2 regions of the Teredinibacter haidensis genome follow, and region 1 is predicted to be linked to the other one. Evidence: predicted binding sites of a transcription regulator. Region 1 holds the regulator's gene; the other holds the start of a gene.
What was found. Region 1 encodes FliA, which starts transcription of late flagellar genes. Its sites were predicted from a motif close to TAAAGTTATNNNNNNNNCGGCCGATANCC; they were not measured.

Region 2: the regulator FliA is predicted to act here: its motif matches at 4,765-4,793, upstream of H5715_RS02040 (flagellar protein MotY).

What each region holds. Positions count from the first base shown of each region.
Region 1 is NZ_CP060084.1:2,327,046-2,335,043, reverse strand. It holds gene flhF (flagellar biosynthesis GTPase FlhF) at 1-583, shown strand, start outside; gene H5715_RS09015 (MinD/ParA family protein) at 659-1,486, shown strand; gene H5715_RS09010 (RNA polymerase sigma factor FliA) at 1,590-2,315, shown strand; gene cheY (chemotaxis response regulator CheY) at 2,483-2,869, shown strand; gene H5715_RS09000 (protein phosphatase CheZ) at 2,889-3,683, shown strand; gene H5715_RS08995 (chemotaxis protein CheA) at 3,761-5,950, shown strand; gene H5715_RS08990 (protein-glutamate methylesterase/protein-glutamine glutaminase) at 5,977-7,113, shown strand; gene H5715_RS08985 (flagellar motor protein) at 7,125-7,865, shown strand; gene H5715_RS08980 (flagellar motor protein MotB) at 7,888-7,998, shown strand, end outside.
Region 2 is NZ_CP060084.1:480,344-488,341, reverse strand. It holds gene ccoN (cytochrome-c oxidase, cbb3-type subunit I) at 1-1,428, opposite strand, end outside; gene H5715_RS02050 (argininosuccinate synthase) at 1,745-2,977, opposite strand; gene H5715_RS02045 (ABC transporter permease) at 3,109-3,798, shown strand; gene H5715_RS02040 (flagellar protein MotY) at 3,802-4,701, opposite strand; gene pyrC (dihydroorotase) at 4,891-5,925, shown strand; gene rnt (ribonuclease T) at 5,926-6,651, shown strand; gene H5715_RS02025 (hypothetical protein) at 6,662-6,949, shown strand; gene H5715_RS02020 (GtrA family protein) at 6,952-7,368, opposite strand; gene H5715_RS02015 (glycosyltransferase family 2 protein) at 7,375-7,998, opposite strand, start outside.

The sequences.
Region 1 (7,998 bases):
CACCATCGCCAAGCTAGCCGCACGCTACGTGCTTGAACACGGGCCGGGGAAAGTGGCACTGGTAACAACCGATACCTACCGGGTGGGAGCTTACGATCAGCTGCGTTCGCTGGGTCGGATCCTGAACGTTCCTGTACGCGCTGTGGACGGAGAAAACAGTCTTGTCACCATTCTCTCCTCCTTGCGCCAGTTCCCTTTGATTCTGGTCGATACCGCAGGCTTTCGCCATGGAGACCCTATGCTCAAGGATCAGCTGCGCAAGCTAGATACCTGTGCAGCTATTAAGCGAGTGCTGGTTATGGCGTGCAACAGTCAGGTTCAAACCATGAAGGCCTCTACCCACGCCTATAACTCGCAGCATGGTGTTGATGCCTGCGTTCTTACCAAGCTTGATGAGTCGGCGAGCCTGGGTGAAGCCATCAGTGTTGTACTGGAGCGACAACTTCCTGTCGCCTATACCACCGATGGACAGGAAATCCCCAAAGACATCCGCTGTGCCAGTGGTCATCAATTAGTCGCTGCGGCCGTTGGATTGTTAAAAACGACTACAGAACAACCAATTTCCGCTTTTAATGGAGGTTAATCGGTGCAAGGGCTGCAGCGTGAAAAACGTCATCTATACTTGGTGGAGCCAAGTTCTAAACGAGTAAACAACCGTATGAGTGCTAACCGACCAATTAAAGTAATTGCTGTTACCGGCGGCAAGGGTGGTGTAGGCAAAACCAATATGTCGGTTAACCTCAGCGTTGCGTTGGCCGAGCTAAACCGCCGGGTTGTGTTAATGGATGCCGATCTAGGATTGGCCAATGTTGACGTATTGCTGGGGTTACAGGCTCGCTACACCATTGCCGATGTGCTCGATGGCAGTAAAACGCTAAGAGACGTTTTATTAAACGGTCCCGGCGGTGTAAAAGTTGTACCGGCGTCTTCAGGTGTGCAGCAAATGACGGCGCTGTCACCGCAAGAACATGCGGCATTGATCTACGCGTTTAATGAATTGAGCGAACAGATGGATGTTTTGGTAATTGATACCGCCGCCGGTATTTCCGATACCGTTGTGAGTTTCGTACGTGCTGCGCAAGAGGCCATCATTGTTGTTTGCGACGAGCCATCGTCCATTACCGATGCCTATGCACTTATCAAGATCCTCAATGTTGATCACGGTGTTTTTCGTTTTCGCGTAATTGCCAATATGACCCGCAGCAACCAGGAAGGCATTAACTTATTTAATAAGTTAAATGCTGTTTGTGAGCGATTTTTAGATGCTTCGCTGCAATACCTTGGAAATGTGCCTTTCGACGAAAACGTTCGCAAAGCGGTACAGAAACGCCAACCACTTATTCAGTTTGCCCCACGATCGAAAGCAGCGAATGCCGTGCGGGCAATGGCTCAAAAAATAGACCAGTGGCCGGTGCAAGCCAGCGCACGAGGCCATTTGGAATTCTTTTTGGAGCGCTTACTTACCGCTGATGTCAGTGGGTATTAGGAACGTTTCCCAATGGTAAGCCCCAGTGGTCGCCCACCCCTAACAGAAATTTCACATTATTATTTGCGTATGTTTTATGTCAGTTACCGCGGTAGATAATTTAATGGTATATGAGCAAACGCAGGAAGCGGTACCCCAAATCAAGGTCGAAGATTATTTGCACTTGGTCAGCCGTATTGCGTACCACATCATGGCTCGCATGCCTTCCAGTGTTCAGGTGGATGACCTTATTCAGGCTGGAATGGTGGGGCTGCTGGAGGCGTCACAAAAATACGACGCTACTAAAGGCGCAAGTTTTGAAACCTATGCGGGAATTCGTATTCGCGGGGCCATCGTTGATGAAATGCGCCGGGGCGACTGGGCGCCACGCTCCGTGCACCGAAATACACGACGGGTATCCGAGGCAATAACCAGGCTGGAATCGCGCTTGGGGCGCGATGCCAAAGATGGCGAAATTGCACAAGAATTAGACATGTCGCTTGATGAGTACCACAGCATTCTGCGCGACAGTACCTCCACACGCTTATTCAGTTTGGAAGAAACTTACGAAGACGACGAGTCTCGCCTCAGCCAGCCAGAGCTAAGTGAAGCTCTTCTGGGGCCGGCAGAGGGCGCGCAGCGCGGAGCACTTCAGGCGGCGCTGGCAAAGGCGATACGAGATTTACCTGAGCGAGAGCAGCTTGTGCTATCACTCTATTATGATCAAGAGCTAAATCTTAAAGAGATAGGTCAGGTCTTGGGGGTGTCAGAATCAAGGGTGAGCCAGATACATAGTCAGGCGGCGTTGCGATTGCGTTCCAGGCTTACAGATTGGCACCGGAATGATTAAAGTGTGAGATCAAGGTATTGCCAAAAATATGTCACTTAAACTGGCCGACTTGTAATCTACGACTAAACTTAACCAGAGATTCTAAAAATTACTATGGCATCAAAGCTATTGGAACATACGATAACTAGCAGATTGCCAAGAAACACATTTGGGTAACGGAGGTTGAATTGGACAAAAACATGAAAATCCTGATTGTTGACGACTTTTCGACAATGAGGCGCATCATCAAAAATTTACTTCGCGACCTTGGGTTTACTAACACCCAGGAAGCTGATGACGGTACAACGGCATTGCCAATGCTGCGCAGTGGCGATTTTGATTTTTTAGTTACCGACTGGAATATGCCAGGAATGACCGGTATCGACCTGCTCAAAGAAGTCAGGGCTGATGCGAAGCTGGTGAGCCTACCAGTGCTAATGGTTACGGCAGAAGCCAAACGGGATCAAATTATTGAAGCCGCCCAGGCTGGCGTAAACGGTTACGTTGTTAAACCGTTTACAGCACAGGTATTAAAAGAAAAAATCGATAAGATTTTTGAGCGCGTAGAGGGCTAGCAGCCAGGCGGATCAGTCAATGGATATAAATGAACATTCCCACAATGAGGAATTTTTGTCGCAGTTAGAGGAATGCTCTACTCGCCTTGTGGAGAAGCTCCAAAGCGACAACTACGGTGAAGCTTCCGCGCTTATACACGGGTTAGTTGAAGCCAGAGATAAACATATTTTTACCAGTGTCGGCCAGCTCACCCGGGCGCTGCATAATGCAATCGTTAACTTCAATGTTGATGCCGATTTAGAAGCCGAGCCTCCCGAAATCAATCAATCGGAAATTCGGGATGCCTCCAGTCGACTTAACTACGTTATTAGAATGACGCAGGAAGCGGCTGATAAAACGATGGATAAAGTTGAAGCTGTTGCCCCTATCGCGATGAATCTAGGGCAGGAAGCAACGCGTTTACGCGATGAATGGCACCGTTTAAAGCGTCGGGAAATTTCCAAGGAAGAATTTAAAGAACTGTATAACCAGATGGGCGATTTTCTTGACCAAATGGAAGAAGGTACTGTGCAGCTAAACAAATCCCTGCAGGATATTATTCTGGAGCAGGGCTTCCAGGATCTGACCGGGCAGGTATTAAAAAAGGTGATTAGTCTGGTCACCGATGTAGAAGATGAGCTGGTTAATTTGATGCGTATTGCCGGTCAGGTGGAGCAGGTTACCGGCATGGCGAGCGAAGGGAGTGATAAACAAAGTCTCCCAGAAAAGAACAATAGTGTAGCCGAAGGGCCACAAATTCATGCAGACAGACGCGATGATGTGGTTTCGGGGCAGGACGATGTAGATGACCTGTTATCGAGTTTGGGGTTTTAGGTCCATCATTGGAATCTAAACGTGTGTAATAGACAGTTAACCGGTCGGAAATGACCGCCGGTTTAAAGGAGCATTGAATGGCATTTGGCGAAGATGAAGATATCCTACAGGACTTCCTTGTCGAAGCTGGAGAAATAATCGAGCTGCTATCTGAACAGTTAGTAGACCTTGAGCAGAAGCCTGACGACCGGGATTTGCTCAATGCCATTTTTCGCGGTTTTCACACGGTAAAGGGTGGGGCGGGTTTTCTGCAGTTAAATTCGATGGTGGATTGCTGCCATGTAACTGAAAATTTATTCGATATTTTGCGCAACGGCCAGCGGGAAGTGACCCCAGAGCTGATGGATGTTGTACTCCAGGCTTTGGATGCGGTAAATGCTCAGTTTGCTCAGGTGTCTGCTCGGGAAACTCCCGAGCCCGCAGATCCACTGCTGATTAATGCTCTTGAAAGGCTTGTCTCCGGTGAAGATCTTGCTGTGGTCGAGCCGACTCCAGCGGTAGAGGATCGTGCGGAGCCGGTCGCGAGTGGAAGCGGTGATATCGACATCACCGATGATGAATTTGAAGGTTTTCTCGATGCGATCACCGGCGAGACTAAAGAAACGAAGCCGGCATCCGCGCCGGTAGCATCTTCCGGTTCTGAAGAAATTTCTGAAGATGAATTTGAAGCATTATTGGATCAGCTGCACGGTAGCGGTAAAGGCCCCTCTGGTGACTCTCCTGTGTTGCCGACACCCGTCACGAGGGGAAAATTGGATAGCGATGAAATATCGCCGGATGAGTTTGAAAGCCTACTAGACCAGCTGCACGGTTCGGGGAAAGCGCCGGGGAAACAGCCCAGCCCAACAACGCCTGAGTTGATCAACGATGACGAGTTCGAAGATCTTCTCGACCAATTACACGGTAAGGGCAAAGGGCCTACGGTTCCTGAGTCTTCTGCAGCCGCTCCAACGCAAAAAACGCAGGAGTCAGCCCATACGCCGAAGCCTGCCGAGAAGGCAAAACCTGCCGTTAAGGCAGTACCTGCAGCTGCGAAAGCACCCGTCCGAGCAGCGGCACCAAAAACCCGTGAAGCTTCAGGGCAGGCTGCCCCCAGTGCTGAAACGACCGTAAGGGTCGATACTCAGCGGCTCGACGATATTATGAATATGGTCGGCGAACTGGTCTTGGTACGTAATCGCTTGGTACGTCTGGGGCTGGAATCTGCTGATGAGTCCATGCAGAAAGCCGTGGCCAACCTGGATGTTGTAACAGCCGATCTACAGACCTCGGTTATGAAAACACGCATGCAGCCGATCAAAAAGGTGTTTGGCCGTTTTCCACGAGTGGTGCGAGATCTTGCGCGTAATCTGAAAAAAGAAATTGGTCTTGATCTGGAAGGAGAAGAGACCGATCTGGATAAAAACTTGGTGGAAGCACTAGCTGATCCGCTGGTTCACCTAGTGAGAAACTCTGTTGACCATGGAATTGAATTGCCCGCAGTACGTGAAGCAAAAGGCAAATCGCGAGTCGGAAAAGTTATTTTGGCAGCAGAGCAGGAGGGCGATCATATTATGCTCTCTATTTCTGATGATGGCGGTGGAATGGATCCCGATATGCTGCGTGAAAAAGCCGTTGAGAAAGGATTATACGATGCGGATGCCGCTGCTCGACTTAGCGATAGCGAAGCGTTTAATCTGATATTTGCACCGGGATTTTCTACCAAAAAAGAAATTTCCGATGTCTCGGGTCGTGGTGTGGGTATGGATGTGGTGAAAACCAAAATCACCCAGCTAAACGGCTCTATAGAAATTGATTCGAAAATTGATCGGGGCACCTGCATTCGTATCAAGGTGCCTTTAACTCTTGCGATTATGCCAACCTTAATGATTATGCTTGGCCGACAAACATTTGCTTTACCGCTAGTAAGTGTGAATGAAATTTTTCATATGGATCTCACCAAGAGCCATATCGTCGATGGACAGGAATGTATCACCATTCGCGATAAGGCCATTCCCATTTTCCATTTAAAACGCTGGTTAGTGAAAAATAATACGTCAGTTGGATTGCCAGAAGAAGGACATGTTGTCATCGTCTCTGTGGGTACAAAGCGGGTAGGCTTTGTTGTAGATGCGCTGATTGGTCAAGAAGAAGTGGTTATTAAACCATTGGGGAAAATGTTGCACGGAACCCCCGGAATGGCCGGTGCAACCATTACTGGTGATGGAACAATAGCGCTTATTCTCGATGTACCGAGCATGCTTAAACGCTATGCGGGCAATGCCTGAGTCAATCGAAATGCAGAGGAGGACTCGTGCCATATAAGGTTTTAGTTGTCGATGATTCCAGCTTCTTTCAGCACCGCTTGAAAGAAATTATTAATGAATGCCCCGAACTTAAGGTTGTTGGTATAGCGGCTAATGGGCAGGAAGCGATTGAAAAAGCCGCCAGTCTGCAGCCCGATATCATCTCCATGGATTACGAAATGCCGTTACTCGATGGTGTTTCTGCTGTGCGCGCTATTATGGCCGAGCGTCCGGTACCCATTGTTATGTTCTCCTCTATGACCTATGAAGGCGCAAATATTACTCTGGAAGCGCTGGATGCTGGTGCCGTTGACTTTATTCCGAAAAATTTTGCGGAAGTGTCAAAAAATTCGGATTTACTCAAGCGCAGGTTACACGAAAAACTTATCACGTTTGCGAGTCAGGCAAACATTGCACCAGTCCGCTCTACCGATGAGCTAGCCGCCGAAGCAAACGTTCGCTCCCAGCGGGCAAGAGAAAAAACGGCTGCGTTAAGGGAGCGAATAGCCAGCAGAACTGCACCAACAGAAAAATCAGCAGCGCAACCGCACCGCCCTCGCTCAGAAAAACGAAACCTTAAAGGCAAAGTAAAGTTAGTTGTTATTGGGGCTTCAACCGGAGGGCCGGTCGCTCTCTCCGATATTATTACTCAATTACCAGCAAATTTTCCCGCCGCCCTTTTGGTGGTACAGCATATGCCAGAGAATTTTACTAAAGCGTTTGCCGAACGTTTGAACAGATTATCGGCAGTGACAGTGAAAGAAGCACAAAGTGGCGATAAGTTAGCCCCCGGCAGTGTTTTGATCGCTCCTGGTGGAATGCAAATGATGCTAGATCGCACAGGGAGCGCTATAAAAATTATTGCGGGTGATGATCGAGTTAATTACAAGCCCTGTGTCGATATTACCTTTGCTTCGATTGCTAATTTTTATCATGAGAAGGTGCTGGCAATCGTATTGACTGGTATGGGCTCCGATGGTTGTGATGGTGCGCGAATATTAAAAGACAAGGGGGCTGTCCTTTGGTCGCAGGATCAGGCGTCCTCTATTGTTTACGGTATGCCTGCGGCGGTTGCTAAAGCCAATTTGTCAGACGAGGTTCTGTCTTTGGGAGAATTCTCTTCTCGCTTAATCAGTGATTTGTAGCGGGAGGCTCGATGGATTTTCTTAGTGTCCTCGGCGTTATTATCGGGTTTGCTGCACTTCTCGGCGGAAACTTCCTGGAAGGCGGCTCATGGAACTCTCTTGCAAATGGTCCTGCAGCGATTATTGTCGTGGGCGGCACATTCGGAGCCGCTATACTGCAAACCCCGTTCAATGGTTTACGCAGGGCAATGTCTCTGTTTAAATGGATCTTCAAACCTCCTCGCCAAAAATTTCAGCTGGGCATAAAGCGTGTAGTTGGCTGGGCCAGATCTGCCCGTAAAGAGGGCCTCTTGGGCCTGGAAAATATTGCCGAGCGCGAAAGCGATGCCTTCTCCAAAAAGGGTTTACGTTTATTGGTCGATGGCAGCGAGCCAGATGTCATTCGCCATGTTTTGGAAACTGATCTGATTGTGGCTGAGCAGCGTGATCACGATGCCGTTCAGTTTTATGAAAGTATGGGCGGCTATGCACCGACTATAGGTATTATTGGTGCTGTCATGGGTTTGATTCACGTGATGCAGCATTTGGCTGACCCTGCAGAATTAGGGCCAGGTATCGCCGTTGCCTTTGTGGCAACGATTTACGGCGTTGCTTTTGCCAACTTATTATTATTACCGATCGCCAACAAATTAAAATCCTGCATTAAAGAACAGTCTCAGTTTCGTGAGCTGCTGATAGAAGGCATTATTGCTATTGCCGACGGCGAAAACCCAAAAGCGATCGAAATGAAACTAAGTGGATACCTCCACTAGCGTGGTCGCTTCGGAACGTGCCATGAGACGACGCAACCCTATAGAAACCAAAATTAACCACGAACGCTGGTTGGTCTCCTATTCCGATTTTGTTACGCTGCTGTTCGCATTTTTTGTGGTGATGTACTCCGTA
Region 2 (7,998 bases), 1.8 Mb from region 1:
TGCGGCATTGGATTCTTCTTCCGCAGGCTCTTCTTCAGTAACGGTCTTATAAGTGTTGTAGGCCATTAGCAACATACCGATCAGGAAGATAAAGCCTCCTAGGAAACGTACAAAATAACCGGGATAACTCGCTTCAACGGACTCGGCAAAACTGTAGGTCAAAGTGCCGTCTGCGTTAAACGCGCGCCACATCATGCCTTGCATAATGCCATTGACCCACATGGCGCAGATATACAACACAGTGCCAATAGTCGATAGCCAGAAATGTACGTTGACAAGTTTGACGCTCCACATACGAGCGCGATCAAACAGAACAGGAAGCAAGTGATAGACCGCACCAATGGAAATCATCGCCACCCAGCCCAAAGCGCCAGAATGAACATGACCAATGGTCCAATCTGTATCATGCGACAGGGCATTTACGGTTTTGATGGACATCATTGGCCCTTCGAAGGTGGACATACCGTAGAAAGACAGCGATACCACCAAGAAGCGCAGTGTTGGATCTGTACGCAACTTATCCCAAGCACCGGACAACGTCATAATACCGTTGATCATACCGCCCCAGGATGGCGCCAGTAGAACCAAAGACATCACCATACCAAGCGACTGAGCCCAATCTGGCAAGGCCGAATAATGCAGGTGGTGAGGACCCGCCCAGATATAGACGGCAATCAAGGCCCAGAAGTGAACGATTGATAGCTGATAGGAGTATACCGGGCGACCCGCTTGCTTTGGCACAAAGTAGTACATCATGCCCAGAAAGCCCGCAGTTAGGAAGAAACCAACAGCATTATGGCCGTACCACCACTGAATCATGGCATCCATTGCACCAGAATAGGCTGAGTAAGATTTGCTGAGTGACACCGGAACCGCCATGCTGTTAACAACATGCAGCAACGCAACGGTTATGATAAAGGCACCAAAAAACCAGTTGGCCACGTAAATATGTGACGTTTTACGGGATACGACCGTTCCGAAAAACACGATACCGTAGGAAACCCACACCAGGGTAATCAGAATATCAATTGGCCATTCCAGCTCCGCGTATTCCTTAGCGGAGGTCATCCCCATAGGCAGGGTAATAGCGGCAAGCACAATAACGAGCTGCCAACCCCAAAAGGTAAACGGAATTAAAAAACCACCAAACAGCTTGGCCTGACAGGTGCGCTGTACCACGTAATAAGAGGCTGCAAACAGCGCACACCCTCCAAACGCAAAAATCACCGCATTGGTGTGCAGTGGTCGTAAGCGTCCAAAATGCGAATATGGTTGCAGAATATCATTCAACTCCGGCCACATGAGTTGCGCTGCCAGCAGCACCCCCACAGACATACCAACAATACCCCAAACAATAGTCATAATCGCAAACTGGCGTACGACCTTGTAGTTGTATGTTGACTGATCAGTTGCCAAGCCATTGCTCATAGTTCAGTCCTGTGTTGTTTTGTTTCAGGTTTCGAAAACAGTATTTGTAAATCACTTGCAGCCAACCCAAAACACATTTGTATCCTGTAGATGAATCTATGCGCGTCTCATTACGCAGTTCTTCATTTTTTAGGGCTGTAATTGCTAACGATTTTAGGCACTTTCCTCTCTCTTTATTTGATCTATATCAAACGTCAAAAAATGCCGCACAAACCCTCTACAGGCTTCTGCAGCACATCTTGCGAATAAAGTGCGGTGAATAGTTATCTTTTAAGGGGAAGCCATATCAGGCCACTCCCCCCTTACAAGATCAAGATTAGTCGAGTTTACGACCTTTTTGGGCCGCTATGCGCATACGCAATGCATTTAACTTAATAAAGCCACCGGCATCTTTCTGGTCGTAGGCGCCGGCATCATCCTCGAAGGTTGCAATGCTTTCATCAAACAGGGTGTCTGGAGAACGGCGACCGACAACACTGACGGAGCCCTTGTAGAGCTTGAGGCGCACATCGCCATTGACAAATTGTTGGCTATCATCAATAAGCGCTTGCAACATTTTGCGCTCAGGACTCCACCAATAACCGTTGTACACCAGCTCAGCATACTTGGGCATCAGCGAATCTTTGAGGTGCGCGGCCTCTCTATCGAGGGTAAGAGATTCAATGGCTCTGTGAGCTGGCAGCAGAATCGTGCCGCCTGGCGTTTCATAACAACCACGGGACTTCATGCCCACATAACGGTTTTCGACGATATCTGCTCGGCCAATACCGTGGGCACCGCCTTTTTTGTTCAGTGTTTCCAATACGGTCGCTGGCGACATGGCTTCACCGTTAATTGCAACAACGTCACCTTTCTCGAAGCTCAGCTCGATATATTCAGGTGCATCCGGCGCCTCTTCCGGTGAAACCGTCCAGCGCCACATATCGGGCTCAGCTTCACTCCATGGGTCTTCGAGGATGTCGCCCTCATAAGAAATATGCAACAAATTAGCATCCATAGAGTAAGGTGATTTTTTGGTCGCCTTGGCGAAGTCCACAGGAATATCACGCTCTGCACAGTAAGCCATCAACGTTTCACGGGAAGTCAGATCCCACTCACGCCAGGGAGCAATAATTTTAATACCCGGCTGCAGCGCATAGGCGCCCAGCTCGAAACGTACTTGATCGTTACCTTTACCCGTTGCTCCATGACAAATAGCATCAGCACCGGTTTCCTTAACAATTTCAACCATACGCTTGGCGATCAGCGGGCGGGCAATAGAGGTGCCCAACAGGTACTCACCTTCATAGATCGCATTGGCGCGGAACATTGGGAACACATAGTCGCGTACAAACTCTTCACGCAAGTCTTCAATATAAATATCTTTAATGCCCATCGCTTCAGCTTTGGCTCGGGCAGGCTCTACTTCCTCACCCTGACCAATATCGGCAGTAAAGGTTACAACTTCGCAGTTATAGGTTTCTTCTAGCCAGCGAATGATCACCGAAGTGTCAAGGCCACCGGAATATGCGAGTACAACTTTTTTGATTGAAGACTTATCTTCTGACATGAAAACTCCACAAATGGATAGAATGCGATCTGAAGGACGCGAATTTTATATGCAAAGAGCCCACAAACTCCAGTGCTTTGGCTGTTTATTTGCCCTCATCCAGCACAAAATAAAGAGCAGGAAACCTGACAATGATCAGCCTTACGGTATTTGATACCTTTCTTTCCACGCTTCCACTACTGTTAGCCATTGCACTCTTCCAATGGAAGCTTAATGGCTGCCGGGATATTTTAGTCGCCAGCGCACGAATGGTGCTGCAACTTATTGCCATGGGCTACCTGCTGGCAATACTCTTTGAGTATCGCTGGAACACGCTGGGAATTGCCGTTATTACTTTTATGACACTGGTATCAGCCGCGATAGCGATCCGGCCATTGAAATCCAAATCCTGGCGCCATTTCAATGCCGCCGCCCTCGCACTGTTTCTGGCAAGCGGACTTCATTTGGCCTGGATTGTTTTAATTGTTCTGAAACTCTCACCCTGGTACCAACCACAACTTGTCGTGCCTCTGGCTGGAATGGTGTTTGCCAACGGTATGAATAGCCTTAGCCTAGGAGCAGAGAGGTTTGAGGCGGAGCAGAAACACAATAACGAGAATGCCGCAACCTGCGCCTTTAACGCAGCTATGATCCCTCAGATAAACGCCCTTCTGGCCGTCGGATTGGTATCGCTGCCGGGAATGATGACAGGCCAGATCCTTTCAGGAATATCGCCTCTCGAAGCGGTGCGCTATCAAATTATGGTGATGAGCATGGTTGCCGGAACGTCCGCACTCAGCCTAACGATCTATTTTTACGCGCTTAACTTTAAACGACAATAAATTTTATTGGCTCGACGCCAGAGGTAAAACATCAACCTCCTCCAATCGCTCCATACGCACACTAACACGGCGGTTTTTCGCTCTACCGGCAACGGAACCGTTAGAGGCCACCGGATAGCGTTCGCCATGCCAACGCAGCACAATCCAGTCCTCCGGCACGCCTCTTAAAACAAGGTATTGATTTACCAATTCTGCGCGTTGCTTGGAAAGCTCCAGGTTATCGGCTCTATCACCAAAAGCGTCGGTATGCCCATCCACATAAAATTTCCTGATTTTCGAGTCGTGCTTTACCAACTCAAGCATTTTATCAATCTGACGAATCATTTTTTTATTCAACTCATCGGTAACGCCAGCAGGAAAGAGAAGGGCTGTTCGCTTAACCTGTTCGAAATTGGCCGGCAGCAAACCCGTTAAACAATCCAGATATGTACGATATTCCGGTCTAAAACCGATACCCGTAATGGCTAGTCGCTCAGGCTGACTTTCCTCGGCCTGGTACCAGCTATCTTTTACCAGCTTCAACTCCCTGCCAGCATTCAGCTCCGACAACATCAACTCCGCTTGCTGGGAGCCTAACCAAAGGGGACGATTCCCTCGCTTTACCGGAACGGAGGCCAACGTCTGTTCCGATGGCTCCGGCATCCAGACAGGGGCTTTCGACAACAACTGAGCCTCTCCCGCCTGAAATCTCGCTGATCGTGTGCGCAGGTAAAACCCAGACGCTTCACCCGCGCGCGTGCGAAAAACCACTTCACCAAAGAAAGGCACACTCTGCTCCAGCCGGCACTCAAAAACGGACGAGATTGAGCGCCACTGCCCATCATTGATCGCGTTCGTGTAGGTGGCCGCACCAGCAACCACTGGCAGCACAGCCAAAACCATCACCAAGACTAAACGTGTCACACCATTCTACCTATCTATAAACCACACCTAAAAACCTCTTGCCAAAAGAGACACCCGTTAGACAACTATCGGCCAATCCGATAAACCCTTGAGCCTCACAGTGCAAGCAAGCCCATTTTCCGGTAGCATTCACACCAAGCAACCCGCTGTTTGCGGGCACTCTCTTATTTCAGAATAGCTATAGTTTCCATGACTGACGCCCTGACTATCACTGCCCCCGACGATTGGCATATCCACCTGCGCGATGGTGAAGCGTTAATAACCACCGTTCCCCACGCTGCAGACAGCTTTGCCCGGGCAATCATTATGCCCAACCTGGTCCCGCCGGTGCTCAACGCCAGCCAAGCCCTTGCCTATAAGGCTCGCATTAAAGATGCGCTGCCCCAGGACCACCAGTTCGAACCACTAATGGTGCTTTACTTAACAGACAACACCAATCCTCAGGATATAGCCGAAGCAAAAGCTGCTGGCATTGTTGCATGCAAGCTATACCCGGCCGGAGCCACCACAAACTCCGACTCCGGTGTTACCAATATCCGCAATATCTATCCCGCTCTGGAATCGATGCAAAAGCATGGCATGCTGCTACTGCTCCATGGTGAAGTAACCGACAGTAATATCGACATCTTTGACCGCGAAGCGGCCTTTATCGATCGCACGCTACGCCACGTGGTAAGTGATTTCCCACAACTAAAAATAGTGCTGGAACATATCACCACTCACCAGGCAGTAGAATTTGTTCGCGAAGCGCCTGCCAATGTGGCCGCCACCATTACTGCACATCACCTGCTATACAATCGCAACGATATGCTTGCCGGCGGTATTCGCCCACACTATTACTGTTTGCCGATTCTTAAACGCCAGAGCCACCAAGAGGCACTAATAGCGGCCGCCACCAGTGGCAGCCCCAAATTTTTCCTGGGGACAGATTCTGCCCCGCACGCCAAGACAAAAAAAGAAGCCGCCTGTGGCTGCGCTGGCAGCTACACCGCATTTGCCGCCATAGAGCTGTACGCGGAAGTTTTTGAAGATGCGAAGGCTCTCGACAAGCTGGAATCCTTTGCCAGCTTCTATGGCCCCGACTTTTATGGGCTACCACGCAACAGCAGTACCATTACGCTAGAAAAAATCGAATGGGAAGTACCCAAAACCCTACCGTTTGGCAGTGAGCAGCTGGTTCCCGTAAAAGCCGGTGAAAAGTTACGCTGGAAAAGGTGCCCATAAATGATTCCCAGCGTGATCGTTAAGCCAACGTTGGAAGCCACTCAAAATAAAACAAAAGAAGTAGAGATTTTTGTGAGCGATAAACGCCCCGAAGAGAAACAAAAAACACCACTTGCCCTACGTTTTCGCGGTTTTTTACCCGTTATTATTGATGTAGAAACCGGCGGTTTTAACGCCGCTACCGACGCGCTCCTGGAGATTGCCGCCGTAACCATTCGCATGGAAGAGGACGGCACGCTGGTACGCGATGAAACTTTCGATTTCCACGTTGAGCCTTTTGAAGGCGCCAACATTGAGCAAAGCGCTTTAGACTTTACCGGCATTAACCTGGAATGCGAAAACCGAAAAGCGGTACCAGAGGAAATCGCTTTAAGTGAGTTGCTCCAGCCAATAAGAAAATCCATTAAGGCGCACGGCTGCAACCGCGCAGTATTAGTGGGGCACAACGCCCACTTCGATCTGGGGTTTCTCAACGCTGCGGTAAAACGCTGTGAAATCAAGCGCAATCCTTTTCACCCATTTTCCTGCATGGATACAGCCAGTCTGTCTGGTGTCACTTTCGGTCACACCGTATTAGCCACCACCTGCAAGCTGGCTGAAATCGAGTTCTGCAACAAAGAAGCGCACTCAGCCGCGTACGACGCAGAAAAAACAGCAGATTTGTTCTGTCTGATTGTCAACAAGTGGAAGGCGCTCGGCGGCTGGCCGCTAGCAACACAAGATTAATGAGATTTTATTGATGACATCCGAATGGATTATCGTATTAACCATTAGCGGCTCTATCGGCATCGCTCTGATGTTTGTCGGCGTATTAATGACACTGCTAACAGCTCTTGGCAATCGCCATTATATTTACGGCGCCCTCTCTTTTTTACTATTCCCTGTCGCCCTAGCATATTGTTTTCAGTACAGAAAAGAAGCCAGCTACCCAGCCAAACTCTTATTCCCTGGTACAGCCCTCGCGCTAATCACCGCGATTATCGGCTGGGCACTGTATGTAAACTATGGGCTGATACTGCAATAAATTCATTCTTTTCGTGCGCGAAAAACCCACATTTTACTCAGTACAAACGTAATCACGGGAATCGTACAGACCACTACACCTAAGGAGACTCTGTGTGAGAGCTGAAGAAACGTCTCCAAAGCCAATAAAATTAATTCGCTACAAAAAAATGTAGACACAGAAACAAGTGCAAAACGAAGAAACACCTGCAAATCTAATTCTTGCTTAAATGTAAATCGGCCATGCCCAAAATAAGAAACCATAACCGCCGACACATACCCGATCAAGTTGGCAAAATACAAATCAATACCCGCCCACTCATGACTAATCAGCGCGGTAAAATAATGCGTTAACGTCGCAGTAACACCGACTACACCAAAGACCAATAGCTGAACAATTAACTCACGTTTCAGCTGCCGCACAACAAAGCTGGCGATCATCGCAACCTACTCAAAGCCTACCCACTCTTCCACCACGTACAAGGGGCGATTTTTAACTTCTTTATAGATACGGCCAATATACTCGCCGAGCAAACCGAGGAAAAATAACTGAATCCCACCAAGGAACAACACTGCAACCATCATAGATGCGTAGCCGGGAACATCAATTCCCATAAACAGCGTTTTGGTAATAATAAACAGACCGTAAACAAAAGATGCTGCTGAGATCATTAAGCCCAGATAGATACCCAGTCGAATTGGCATAGTACTGAAAGAAGCAATTCCGCTGATAGCGAAATTCCAAAGCTTCCACATATTGAACTTGGTTTCACCTTCAGCGCGCTCTGGACGCTCAAACTCTACCGTTGTACTCTTGAATCCAGGCCAGCAGAACAAGCCTTTCATAAAGCGGTCTTTTTCCGGCAGCTGCTTAATAACATCGACCACCTTGCGATCCATTAATCGGTAATCACCCACATTGGACGGAATGTAGGTGTCGCTCATTTTATTAAATAGGGTGTAAAACCAAATGGCGGTACTGCGTTTCAGCACACTGTCCGCATCGCGGGAGGAGCGGCGAGCAAACACCACATTGAAGCCTTGCTCCCACTTGGCCAACATTTCTAAAAT